4 regions of the Undibacterium sp. Ji50W genome follow, and region 4 is predicted to be linked to each of the others. Evidence: predicted binding sites of a transcription regulator. Region 4 holds the regulator's gene; each other region holds the start of a gene.
What was found. The regulator sigma-54, encoded in region 4, starts transcription at its own class of promoters, with help from an activator protein. The targets are predictions, from matches to a motif close to TGGCANGNAANCTGCTTT.
Positions count from the first base shown of each region.

Region 1: the regulator sigma-54 is predicted to act here: its motif matches at 1,621-1,638, upstream of ACO0K9_RS04345 (urease subunit gamma).
Region 2: the regulator sigma-54 is predicted to act here: its motif matches at 1,170-1,187, upstream of adh (aldehyde dehydrogenase).
Region 3: the regulator sigma-54 is predicted to act here: its motif matches at 1,781-1,798, upstream of ACO0K9_RS15805 (circularly permuted type 2 ATP-grasp protein).

Region 1 is NZ_JBMPOX010000001.1:1,021,974-1,025,122, reverse strand. Features, by position in the region: gene ACO0K9_RS04360 (hypothetical protein) at 1-162, opposite strand, end outside; gene ACO0K9_RS04355 (hypothetical protein) at 240-764, opposite strand; gene ACO0K9_RS04350 (RNA polymerase sigma factor) at 761-1,414, opposite strand; gene ACO0K9_RS04345 (urease subunit gamma) at 1,761-2,063, shown strand; gene ACO0K9_RS04340 (urease subunit beta) at 2,073-2,378, shown strand; gene ureC (urease subunit alpha) at 2,375-3,149, shown strand, end outside.
Region 2 is NZ_JBMPOX010000003.1:23,801-26,949, forward strand. Features, by position in the region: gene ACO0K9_RS07065 (Tex family protein) at 1-924, shown strand, start outside; gene adh (aldehyde dehydrogenase) at 1,247-2,767, shown strand; gene ACO0K9_RS07075 (DUF779 domain-containing protein) at 3,082-3,149, shown strand, end outside.
Region 3 is NZ_JBMPOX010000010.1:128,735-131,883, forward strand. Features, by position in the region: gene ACO0K9_RS15795 (AI-2E family transporter) at 1-356, opposite strand, end outside; gene purM (phosphoribosylformylglycinamidine cyclo-ligase) at 532-1,575, shown strand; gene ACO0K9_RS15805 (circularly permuted type 2 ATP-grasp protein) at 1,832-3,149, shown strand, end outside.
Region 4 is NZ_JBMPOX010000024.1:54,810-57,958, reverse strand. Features, by position in the region: gene lptA (lipopolysaccharide transport periplasmic protein LptA) at 1-73, shown strand, start outside; gene lptB (LPS export ABC transporter ATP-binding protein) at 74-826, shown strand; gene ACO0K9_RS24140 (RNA polymerase factor sigma-54) at 838-2,325, shown strand; gene hpf (ribosome hibernation-promoting factor, HPF/YfiA family) at 2,435-2,782, shown strand.

The DNA of each region.
Region 1 (3,149 bases), on a different contig from region 4:
CGGTGCCATGGGTGCCATTGGGGTCACCTGTATTATTTCTATCCGTTGGCCGGACTGTTTTTCTTCTGCCGGTTCTGGTGCCGCATTGTCGTTGATGACGTTGGCTTGTGCCATTGCCCAGGAAGATCCGAGGAGAATAAAGAGGGGGAGTTTGCCGTTCATGGGGTGTCCTTGTTTTGTCGGGTAGCTTAAAAATCTGTTTGTTTAGTCAGTGTTTCAGTCAGTGCTGGAAAAGGGTTTTAATATTTGAGCAGGCGCATGGCCAGGGGCGTACCATCAGCATCCACCAGCATCTGGGCTTGTACCAGGTCGCCGGCCATTTCGGGGTTGACCGGCATGCCCAGGCTGGCCAGCCATGCAGCGGGTACTTCTGCTTCCAGCATGCGCGGTGTTTCATTGTTCAGGCGTTCCAGTGGCACCAGGGCGATGAAGGGTGGCAAATTAAAGGGTGGCAAATCTGCGTTGGCATAGGCAGTATTGGGTGGTGCCGGGTCTTGCATGCGGGTAGGGGCCAGCACCATCATCATGAACAGGCCCAGGCTGCCACCTACTGTCAACATGCCGCCCAGCCATAGGTGCCAGCGCCTGATGCGCGCCTGCTTTTTGTCTTTGGCTTGCTGGTTGGCAAAGGCTTTCAATAAAAGCTGTTCAGTTGCTGCTGGGGCATCCAGTTGTTGCAGTTCTTCACGCAGGATGCTGAATTGCCTGTCCAGCGCGGCGTCCATGTTGCCTGCATCATTCACGGAATTTACTGGGGATGTCATTGTTCTGTTCCTGTCATTGTTGCGTTTGCTCTTGATGCGGTTGCTGATGCTGTTGTCGTGCGCATGGCCAGTTCCGTGCGCCATCCCATTCTGTCGCTGTACTGCAAGATGGTGGCACGCGCCCTGGACAAACGAGAACGCACAGTGCCTATGTCTATGCTACAAATCACGGCGATTTCTGCATACGAAAGTTCTTGCAGCTCATACAAAATAATCACGTCACGATAATGCGGGCGCAGCACGCTCACTGCCTGTCTTACATGTTCTGTCAACTGCTGGCTGAAGATGGCGTCTGAGGTTTCTGCCGTTTCGCTCATCAATACTTCTTCCTGGTCTTCATCCCCCTGAGCTGGCAATGGCTGATGGCGGCGTTGGGCCTGGTCTTGTTTCAGCAGCAGGTTCCTGGCAACGCCAAACAAAAAATTTTGCAAATTACCCAGGCCAGCGTCATAGCGATACGACCTGGTCAGCAAGCCCATGAATACGTCCTGCACGACATCGGCGGCCAGCGCGCTTTGGCCGCAGCGCATCAGGGCATAACGATAAATCGGTCCTTGATGGCGTTGGTACAGACGCTGGAATGCCGCAGCATCGCCATCACGCATTTGCCTTAGCAAGCTGGAGTCTGTATCCCCGGTATCTGTTTTCATTCGTGTGCGGTTGTCTTCAGCTTGGATTTGGTTTTGGTGGAACAAGGTCTCTTGTATGTATTACTCTGAACCAGCTCAAAAGTTCCAACTATTTTTCTGCAGGGCTGTTAATCTGATATTTATTAAAATTGCACCCTATTGGTGATAGATGTGCCTTTATTTGGTGCGCAGTCATGCAATATGGCTTGCATAGGCTTACTTAGGCTTGGTTCAAAACTTGCTGTGTTGCTTTTAATAATGTTTGAGTAGTAAAAGTTGATATTCGGTATCTGACTACTTGTTATTTTGAAAATCAACCGAAATAATGGGAAAGCGCAGTTACTACGCAGATGACAAGAAAGAAGATATGGATCTGACACCCAGAGAAAAAGATAAATTGCTGATATTTACCGCCGCCTTGCTGGCAGAGCGGCGCAAGGCACGTGGCCTGAAACTGAATTACCCGGAAGCAGTCGCCCTGATCACCGCAGCCATCATGGAAGGCGCACGCGATGGCAGGACGGTGGCAGAACTGATGTCGGAAGGCACGCAAATACTCAGCCGTGCCGATGTCATGGAAGGGGTGCCGGAAATGATTCCTGATATCCAGGTTGAAGCAACCTTCCCGGATGGCAGCAAGCTGGTTACCGTCCATCACCCCATTCCTTAGGAGAAGACAATGATACCAGGCGAAACCCTGATAGAGGATGGGGACATTGAATTGAACGTGGGTCGCACCGTCGTCAGCATTACTGTGGCCAATAGCGGCGACAGGCCGATACAGGTTGGTTCACATTTTCATTTTTATGAAACCAACCCATCCCTGCAATTTGAACGTCAACTGGCCTACGGCATGCGCCTGAACATTGCTGCTGGCACGGCCATCCGTTTTGAACCGGGGCAGCATCGCAGTATAGAGCTGGTGGCCTTGGCTGGTGACAGAAAAGTCTATGGCTTCAGCGGCAAAGTGATGGGGGCGCTATGAAAATTTCGCGTCACGCTTATGCTGAAATGTTTGGCCCGACCACAGGTGACCGCATCCGTCTGGCAGATACCGGCCTGTTCATAGAAATTGAAAAAGACTTTGCCATTTACGGTGAAGAGGTGAAGTTTGGCGGTGGCAAGGTGATTCGTGACGGCATGGGCCAGTCACAAAGACCACATGCCGAAGTCATGGATACAGTCATCACCAATGCGGTCATTATTGATCACTGGGGCATCGTCAAGGCAGATATCGGTATTAAAAATGGTTTGATTGCTTGCATAGGCAAGGCCGGCAACCCTGACATACAGTCTGGCGTGGACATGGCCATTGGTGGCGCGACAGAAATCATTGCCGGTGAAGGCAAGATCGTGACCGCGGGCGGTATTGATTCACACATTCATTTTATTTGCCCGCAACAGATTGAAGAAGCGCTGATGAGCGGCGTCACCACCATGCTGGGCGGCGGCACAGGCCCGGCCACTGGCACGGCAGCCACCACCTGCACCCCGGGGCCCTGGCATCTGCATTCCATGTTGATGGCGGCAGATGCTTTTCCCATGAACCTGGGTTTTATGGGTAAGGGTAATGTCAGCCTGCCTTTACCGCTGGAAGAGCAGGTAAGGGCCGGTGCCATAGGCTTGAAGCTGCATGAAGACTGGGGCACGACGCCGCAAGCCATCGACAATTGCCTGACCGTGGCAGACCAGATGGATGTACAGGTTGCCATCCATAGCGATACGCTCAACGAAGGTGGCTTTTTGGAACATACCC
Region 2 (3,149 bases), on a different contig from region 4:
TCCATCGGTGTGGGTCAATACCAGCATGATGTCAGCCAGTCCCAACTGGCGCGCTCGCTCGACGCAGTTGTCGAAGATTGCGTAAATGCGGTTGGTGTGGATGTGAATACTGCTTCTGCACCTTTGCTGGCGCGTGTCTCCGGCCTGTCGTCCAGCGTGGCGCAAAGCATCGTCAATTTCCGCGATGCCAAGGGTATGTTCAGCTCACGTTCTGACTTGCGTGCAGTACCACGTCTGGGCGACAAGACTTTTGAACAGGCAGCCGGTTTCTTGCGCATCATGAACGGCAGCAACCCGCTGGATGCATCCGCAGTCCATCCTGAATCTTATCCGCTGGTAGAAAAAATTCTGGCTGACATCAAGAAGGACGTGAAGGGTGTTATTGGTGATGCTGGCTTGCTGAAATCTTTGAACCCGGCCAAATATGCCGACGAAAAATTCGGCGTGCCTACCATTACCGACATCATCCGCGAACTGGAAAAACCGGGTCGTGATCCACGTCCTGAATTCACTACTGCCACCTTTAAAGATGGCGTGGAAGAAATCAAGGACTTGCGTCCAGACATGATACTGGAAGGCGTGGTTACCAACGTGGCCGCCTTTGGCGCTTTTGTTGATATCGGTGTACACCAGGATGGTCTGGTGCATATCTCGGCGCTGTCGAACACCTTTGTCAAAGACCCGCATACCGTGGTCAAGGCTGGCCAGGTAGTTAAGGTGAAGGTATTGGAAGTGGATGTAAAACGCCAGCGTATTGCGCTAACCATGCGCCTGACGGATGCGGCACCGGTAGCCGGCAGCAAACCTGAACAGCGCGGCGACCGTAACGATGCCAAGCGCTTGAATCAACACCGTTCACAAGCCCAGGCACCAGCACCTGCTGGCAATGCGATGGCTGCGGCGTTTGCGAAATTGCGTGGGTAATAATATTGCAGCCTGCATATTCCTTCCCCCTGAAGGGAAGGAATATGTGATTTATCCAACTGTCCCAAATTGTGACAGTCTGACCAGTGTTGCGAAATAATGTGACAAGCTCGCACTTGCTGCAACACAAGTACACAGTTACTCCTATCTGAATATTTTGCCATATTTGCTCCTTCCCCCTTCAAGGGGAGGGAATTCATCTGCCTTTTACGCCCAACTATTTCGCCAGTTCAACATCTCCAGCATGGCACGCCGTTTGCGTTGTTATCGATGTGTCGCATTACCTATGCGCACCCTCTAACAAACAACGGAGATCACCATCATGAACATGGCAGACATCAGCAAACTGGGTATCAGCAATCCTTTCGCTAAACGCTACGATAATTTTATCGGTGGCAAATTTGTAGCACCGGTCAAGGGTGAATATTTTGAGAATATCAGCCCCGTCATCGGCCAGGCTTTTTGCGAAGTCGCGCGTTCAACGACAGAAGATGTGGAACTGGCCCTGGATGCCGCCCATGCAGCCAAGAAAGCCTGGGGCAAGACCTCGCTGGCGGAACGTTCCAACATACTCAACAAAATCGCCGACCGCATGGAAGCCAATCTGAGCCTGCTGGCAACGGCAGAGACCATAGACAATGGCAAACCCATACGCGAAACCATGGCGGCGGATATACCGTTGGCCATCGATCACTTCCGCTATTTCGCTGGCTGCATACGTGCACAAGAAGGTTCGGTTGCGCAAATTGATGAGCAGACGTATGCCTATCATTTCCATGAACCTCTGGGTGTGGTCGGCCAGATCATCCCCTGGAATTTCCCCATCCTGATGGCCGTCTGGAAGGTGGCACCGGCACTGGCCGCAGGTAATTGCATTGTCCTGAAACCGGCAGAACAAACCCCCGCTTCCATCATGGTCTTGATCGACCTGATCAAGGATTTATTGCCGCCCGGTGTCTTGAATATCGTCAACGGCTTTGGTCTGGAAGCTGGCAAGCCATTGGCGAGCAGCAAACGTATCGCCAAGATCGCCTTCACAGGTGAAACCGGCACCGGTCGTCTGATCATGCAATATGCGTCGCAAAATATCATCCCGGTGACTTTGGAACTGGGCGGTAAATCGCCGAATATTTTCTTTGCCGATGTCATGGATCATGATGATGCCTTCTTCGATAAATGCCTGGAAGGCTTTGCCATGTTTGCGTTGAACCAGGGCGAAGTCTGTACCTGTCCTTCGCGCGTGTTGATACAGGAATCCATTTACGATCAATTCATGGCAAGAGCCATCAAGCGTGTCGCCGCCATCAAGCAGGGCAACCCTCTCGACAGTACGACCATGATAGGTGCGCAGGCATCGCAGGAACAACTGGAAAAAATCCTGTCTTATCTGGACATAGGCAAACAGGAAGGTGCACAACTCTTGCTGGGTGGTGAAAGAAATATGCTGGATGGTGATCTGGCCAAGGGTTATTACGTCAAGCCAACGATCTTCCAGGGTCATAACAAGATGCGCATCTTCCAGGAAGAAATCTTTGGGCCAGTGGTGTCGGTCACCACCTTCAAGGATGAAGAAGAGGCACTCTCGATTGCCAACGATACCTTGTACGGTCTGGGTTCTGGCTTGTGGACACGCGACGGCTCACGCGCATTCCGTGTTGGTCGCGCCATAGAAGCTGGCCGCGTCTGGACCAATTGCTACCATCTGTATCCAGCCCATGCGGCCTTTGGTGGTTACAAACAATCCGGCATAGGTCGTGAAAACCACAAGATGATGCTGGATCACTATCAGCAGACCAAAAACCTGCTGGTGAGCTATAACCCGAATGCGATGGGGTTCTTTTAGTAACCATTAAGTTCAAGACCTCTCAACACAGAGGCACGGAGGAAAGCAGGAAACCGTCAGGATTTTAGCTCCTTCCCCTTCAAGGGGATATTTGTGGGAATTCGCAAAGCATTGCTTTGCGCCACAAATATCTAAGCCGCATGCAAGCGGCGCAGTGGAATGGTTGGGATGGGGATGGGGTTCTTCAGAAAATGGAATAATGGCCCATCAACTGAAACCCATCCCCACCCTAACCCTCCCCTTGAAAGGGAGGGAATTTATATCTGGATTTTTGTTAAATGAAGTAACAAAAAAAACATAGGATACAGAAAAAAATGACCAACGCACCTGCCCGCGTCACCGCTACACCTGCTGCGCTGGAATTTATCAGTGCGCTGCAAAA
Region 3 (3,149 bases), on a different contig from region 4:
TCAGACAGCATGGGGGCCAGCATTTGATCCAGCTTGTCAAAAAAGCGCGGTATCTGGTCTTGCAACTGCGGGACTTCTTTTTGCAAGATCGGTATCATGATCAGAAGCATGGCCAGGACGACTGCAATCAGCACCACAATAATCAGGGTTGCGGCCACCGAACGTGGCAGGCCAAATCTGCGTATGCGCAGCGCACATAGCTTGTCCACCCAGGGTGTCAGCACATAGGACAGGATGCTGGCAACGATGAAAGGCATCAGCACCGGGCCCAGCAGTGATAGCAACAGCAGCAGGCCAAATGCCAGGGCCAGCCACAGCATGGATTGTTTTTGCTCCGACGTAAAAGAAAATGGCATTTTATGGCTGCTTAGTAGTCAATATAGTAGTCAATAGTAGTCAAGGTGACATCGAATTTACTGCATGGTCCCAAAAAACAGAGTTTTCGCGGTCAATTTGTTAAAATAGCGGTTTTGCCGGACTTTTCTGGCAATTCCTCTATTTTACCGCCTCCTGCCCCTATTGCCGAATATCATGAGCACTTCTACCCCTGTTTCTCTCTCTTACGCCGACGCTGGTGTCGATATGGTCGCTGGCGACGCCCTGGTTGACGCCATCAAACCTTTTGCCAAACGAACAATGCGCGAAGGTGTCATGGCTGGCATAGGCGGTTTTGGCGCCATGTTTGAAGTCAGCAAAAAATACAAGGAACCTGTCCTGGTTTCCGGCACCGATGGCGTGGGCACCAAGCTGAAACTGGCTTTTCACCTCAACAAGCATGACACGGTAGGCATCGATCTGGTGGCCATGAGTGTCAATGACATCCTGGTGCAAGGTGCAGAACCCTTGTTCTTCCTCGACTATTTTGCCTGCGGCAAGCTGGACGTGACAACTGCTACCGACGTCATCAAGGGCGTGGCCTTTGGTTGCGAACAAGCCGGTTGCGCCCTGATCGGCGGTGAAACGGCCGAAATGCCCTCCATGTACCCTGATGGTGAATATGACCTGGCCGGTTTTGCAGTTGGTGCCGTAGAAAAATCCAAAATCATTGATGGCAGCAAGATACAGCCCGGTGACGTGATTCTGGGTCTGGCTTCGTCCGGCATCCATTCCAACGGCTTCTCGCTGGTACGCAAGATCATTGAAGTCGCCAAGCCAGACCTGAGTGCCGATTTTCATGGTCGCAGCCTGGGCGATACCCTGATGGCACCTACCCGCATCTACGTCAAACCTTTGCTGGCCCTGATGGAATCCCTGGAAGTCAAAGGCATGGCCCACATCACCGGTGGTGGTTTGGTTGAAAACGTCCCGCGTGTATTGGGTGACAAACTGACTGCCGTCCTGCATAAAGATGCCTGGACTCTGCCACCCTTGTTCACCTGGCTGCAACAGCATGGTGGTGTGGCCGACGCAGAAATGCACCGCGTCTTCAATTGCGGCATAGGCATGGTGGTGATTGTCGCAGCTGAGCTGGCAGATGCTGCCCTGGCACAATTGGCCGCAGCCGGTGAAACCGTATACCGGATTGGTGAAATCCGTGCCCGTGCCGGCGATGAGCATCAGACTATCGTAGTCTAGTATCGTCGATACTATATCCGTAGCAATGCAACCTGCCAGCCAGGTTGCGTGTTGTCTGTAGCATCCCAGCCCCGCGTTTCTGTCCGCGTTTTTGTCCGCATTCCTCCTGCGTTCTTTTCAGCCTCGCATTCGGCTGGCATATTTTGCGCGCTAAACAACACCCCTTTCTGAGCAAAACCCTGTTCCTGCAAATCGCTGAGTGAACTGGCACGTTTCTTGATATGCTGTTGTTGTACTGTAACCGCGAGACTTGAACATGGCAAAATTTTTCAATGAAATGGCGGCCGTTTATGCAGGCACGCCCAGCAATAACAGTCACACCCGCGAGCATTATCGCGAATTTTGCACCTGGCTGGCACAGCAGTCTGCAGAACAGCTACAGCGCAAGCGCGCCGAAGCCGACCTCAGCTTCCGCCGCGTCGGCATCACCTTTGCTGTCTATGGTGATGATGCCGGTACCGAACGCCTGATCCCCTTTGACATCATCCCCAGGATCATTCCTGCGAATGAATGGGCGCAATTGCAAAAAGGCCTGGTCCAGCGGGTGCAGGCACTGAATATGTTCATTCATGATATTTATCATGACCAGAAGATCATCAAGGCAGGCATTATCCCTGCCGGACAAATATACAAAAACGCACAATACCGGCCAGAAATGCAGGGTATTTCGGTCGCTTCGGATATTTATGCCCATATTGCCGGAGTGGATATCGTGCGTGCCGGCGAAGGCGAGTTTTATGTGCTGGAAGATAATTTGCGCGTGCCTTCCGGCGTGTCTTACATGCTGGAAGATCGCAAGATGATGATGCGCCTCTTCCCCGAGCTGTTTACCCGCAACAAGATTGCCCCGGTTGATCACTATCCCGACATGTTACTGGACAATTTACGCTCGGTAGCACCCATGGGCGTGGATGACCCGACAGTAGTGGTCATGACCCCCGGCATGTATAACTCGGCCTATTTTGAACATGCTTTCCTGGCGCAGCAAATGGGGGTGGAACTGGTGGAAGGCCAGGATTTGTTCGTCAATGACAACACCGTTTTCATGCGTACGACGCGCGGGCCGAAGCGGGTGGACGTGATTTATCGTCGTATTGATGATGATTTCCTTGACCCGCTGGCTTTCCGTCCGGATTCTTCGCTTGGGGTTCCTGGCCTGCTGTCAGTCTACCGTGCCGGTCGGGTCACCCTGGCGAATGCCATCGGTACTGGTGTGGCAGATGACAAATCCATCTATCCTTTTGTACCGGACATGATCAAGTTTTACCTGTCTGAAGAAGCGATATTGAATAATGTACCGACTTTTCAATGCCGCAAACCGGAAGACCTGTCCTACACCCTGGCCAACCTGTCCGAACTGGTGGTCAAGGAAGTGCATGGGGCTGGCGGTTACGGCATGCTGGTAGGTCCTGCTTCCAGCAAGCAGCAGATAGAAGATTTCCGCCAGCGCCTGCTGGCCAAGCCGGATGGCTATATCGCCCAGCCCACGCTGGCATTGTCATCCTGCCCGACTTTTGTTGAAAATGGCATCGCCCCCAGACATATTGATTTGCGCCCCTTTGTATTGTCAGGCA
Region 4 (3,149 bases):
TTCAACCACGGGCCAGCATGTAGATGGTCCTAGCCGCGTCAAAATCACCCTGCAACCCAAACAGACCAATTAAATGACTGCCACGCCTAGTACCTTGCTCGTCAAGGGATTGCAAAAACGCTACGGTGCGCGCCAAGTGGTGCGCGACGTCTCACTGGAAGTGAAAAGCGGCGAAGTGGTTGGCTTGCTGGGCCCGAACGGCGCTGGCAAAACCACTTCTTTCTACATGATCGTTGGCCTGGTACCATCCGACGCCGGCGACATCACGATCGATGCCGTCAATATCTCACAACTGCCGATACACCAGAGAGCCGTGCTGGGTTTGTCTTACCTGCCGCAGGAAGCATCTGTATTTCGCAAGCTGACGGTAGAAGACAATATCCGCGCCGTACTGGAATTGCAAAAAGATGCCAATGGAAAATTTCTTTCAGAAAAATCCATTGTCAAAAGACTCAACGCCTTGCTGGCCGATTTGCAGATTGAAAAGATCAGGGAAAACCAGGCGCTGTCACTATCAGGCGGTGAACGCCGGCGGGTAGAAATTGCCCGCGCCCTCGCCACTAATCCGCGCTTCGTCTTGCTGGATGAACCCTTTGCCGGTGTTGACCCGATAGCCGTGATTGAAATCCAGCGTATTGTGCGCTTCCTCAAGGAGCGCGGTATCGGCGTGCTGATTACCGACCACAACGTGCGTGAAACCCTGGGCATCTGCGATCATGCCTACATCATCAATCAGGGCGCTGTACTGGCCAGCGGCAAGCCAGACGACATCATACAAAATGAATCCGTGCGTCGCGTCTATCTGGGAGAACATTTCCGGATGTGACGGGAATCATCATGAAACAAAGCCTGCAACTACGCACATCCCAGCATCTGGCATTGACGCCTCAATTGCAGCAATCTATACGCTTGCTGCAATTGTCCACATTGGAATTGCACCAGGAGCTGGAAACCCTGCTCATCGAAAATCCCATGCTGGAGCGTGTGGATGATCCACTGGACCATGCCGTGCGGCTGTTGGCCGATGGCGCCATCAATACCAGTAGCACCGCCGCCGATGCAGGGATGGAAGCCCCTGCATCCCGCGAAGAAAGCAACAGCACCACGGAAGTTCAGGGTGATGCCGATAGCGCCGTCAGCAACGAAGCCACCAGCGCCAGTGAAGAGGACTGGAGTTTTGATGATGTGCATCATGGCAGCAAAAGCAGCGATGACGAAGATGGCCGCCCGCAACTGGGTGCTGCCCACATCACCCTGCGTGAACATCTGCAGGAACAAATGCGCCTTAACCTGCGCGAGCTGCGTGACCGCGCCCTGGTCGAGTTGATGATTGATGCCATTGACAACAATGGCTACCTGACAGAAACCCTGGATGAAATCCATGCCAGCCTGCCACTGGAGTTGTGCGTGGAGCCAGAAGAGCTGGCATTTGCCCTGAACATGCTGCAGAGCTTCGACCCGGCCGGTGTGGGCGCTCGCACACCTTCTGAATGCCTGGCCCTGCAAATCAAACGCCTGCCTAACATTGCTTTCGTGACACGCAGGCTGGCCTTGCAGATTGTCGAAACGCAACTGACTTTATTTGCACAAAGAGACTTCACCAAACTCAAGAAAATTCTCGACTGCGACGACGAAGATTTGCGCGACGCACAAACTGTCATCAGACTGTGCAAACCCCGTCCGGGTATCGACTTTGCAGTCGATGAATCGGATTATGTGGTACCAGACGTCATCGTCAAAAAATCAGGCAATGGCTGGCAAGTCACGCTGAATCAGGATGTCATGCCCAAATTGCGGGTCAGTAGCATGTATGCCAACATCATGAAGCAAAATCGGGGGGAAGGCGGACTCGGCTCACAGCTACAAGAGGCGCGCTGGCTCATCAAGAACATGCGGCAACGTTTCGACACCATTTTGCGCGTTGCACAAGCAATAGTTGAAAGACAACGCAATTTTTTCACACATGGTGCTGTCGCCATGCGCCCCCTTGTTTTGCGCGAAATTGCTGATACACTAGGATTACACGAGAGCACTATCTCACGTGTAACAACTCAAAAATACATGCTGACCCCTCACGGCATGTTTGAGTTGAAATACTTTTTCGGCAGCCATGTCGCGACGGAAACAGGGGGAGAAGCATCTTCCACCGCGATACGCGCACTCATCAAGCAGTTGATAGGAGCAGAAGACCAGAAAAGCCCACTCTCTGATAGCAAAATTGCAGACATGCTGGGTGAACAGGGCATGGTAATTGCCCGACGGACAGTTGCCAAATACCGTGAAGCCCTAAAAATCCCCCCAGTGAGTTTGCGTAAATCTTTGTAAGCAAGTCCTTGTAATCACAGTTTGAATTGCTATATATGATTTAGCTCAAGGCAATAAGACAGCAATGAGCTTATCGTTACAGCAAGCAACATCACTATAGGAGCACAGTATGAATCTCACCATCAGTGGACATCACGTCGAAGTAACTCCTGCAATTCGTGAATATGTACATACCAAACTAGAACGTATCAGGCGACATTTCGACCAGGTCATTGATATCGCCGTCATCCTGACGGTGGACAAGCTCCGGGAAAAGGAAAAACGACACAAAGCCGACATTAATCTGCATATCAGTGGCAAAGATATTCATGTAGAAAGTCTGGCGCATGATCTGTATGCTGCGATCGATACGCTGGTAGACAAACTGGATCGCCAGGTCATCAAGCACAAAGACAAGATACAAAACCATCAGCACGACGCCATCAAGCACATACCTGATCCGGCATCGGCTTCATAAGACTCACCACCCCTGCCTTCGGGTTGCGGGTATCCAAAACAAGGACGCGAAAAGCGTCCTTTTTTGTTGGGTGAATGGTTTGAAATAAATCATATATTCAAATCACTAAATGGATTGCCCTCTGACAAGCTGTACAGGTATTACTTCCCTTCCTACGTAGGCAGGAATATAGCGGGCCGGCGATCTAGCAACGTTTGGCATACCACGGTCTGATTTAATGTCAGGTCGGCATTGTTTTACGTGTTTAGCTTTTATGTACTTACCCACAGTATTTAAGATTGCCAGCCGGGGGTAGCCCGGCAGCTACTCCCTTTTCTTGCTTCGCCAAGAAAAGGAAGCAAAAGAAGGCGACCGAGGCGTCGTCGCC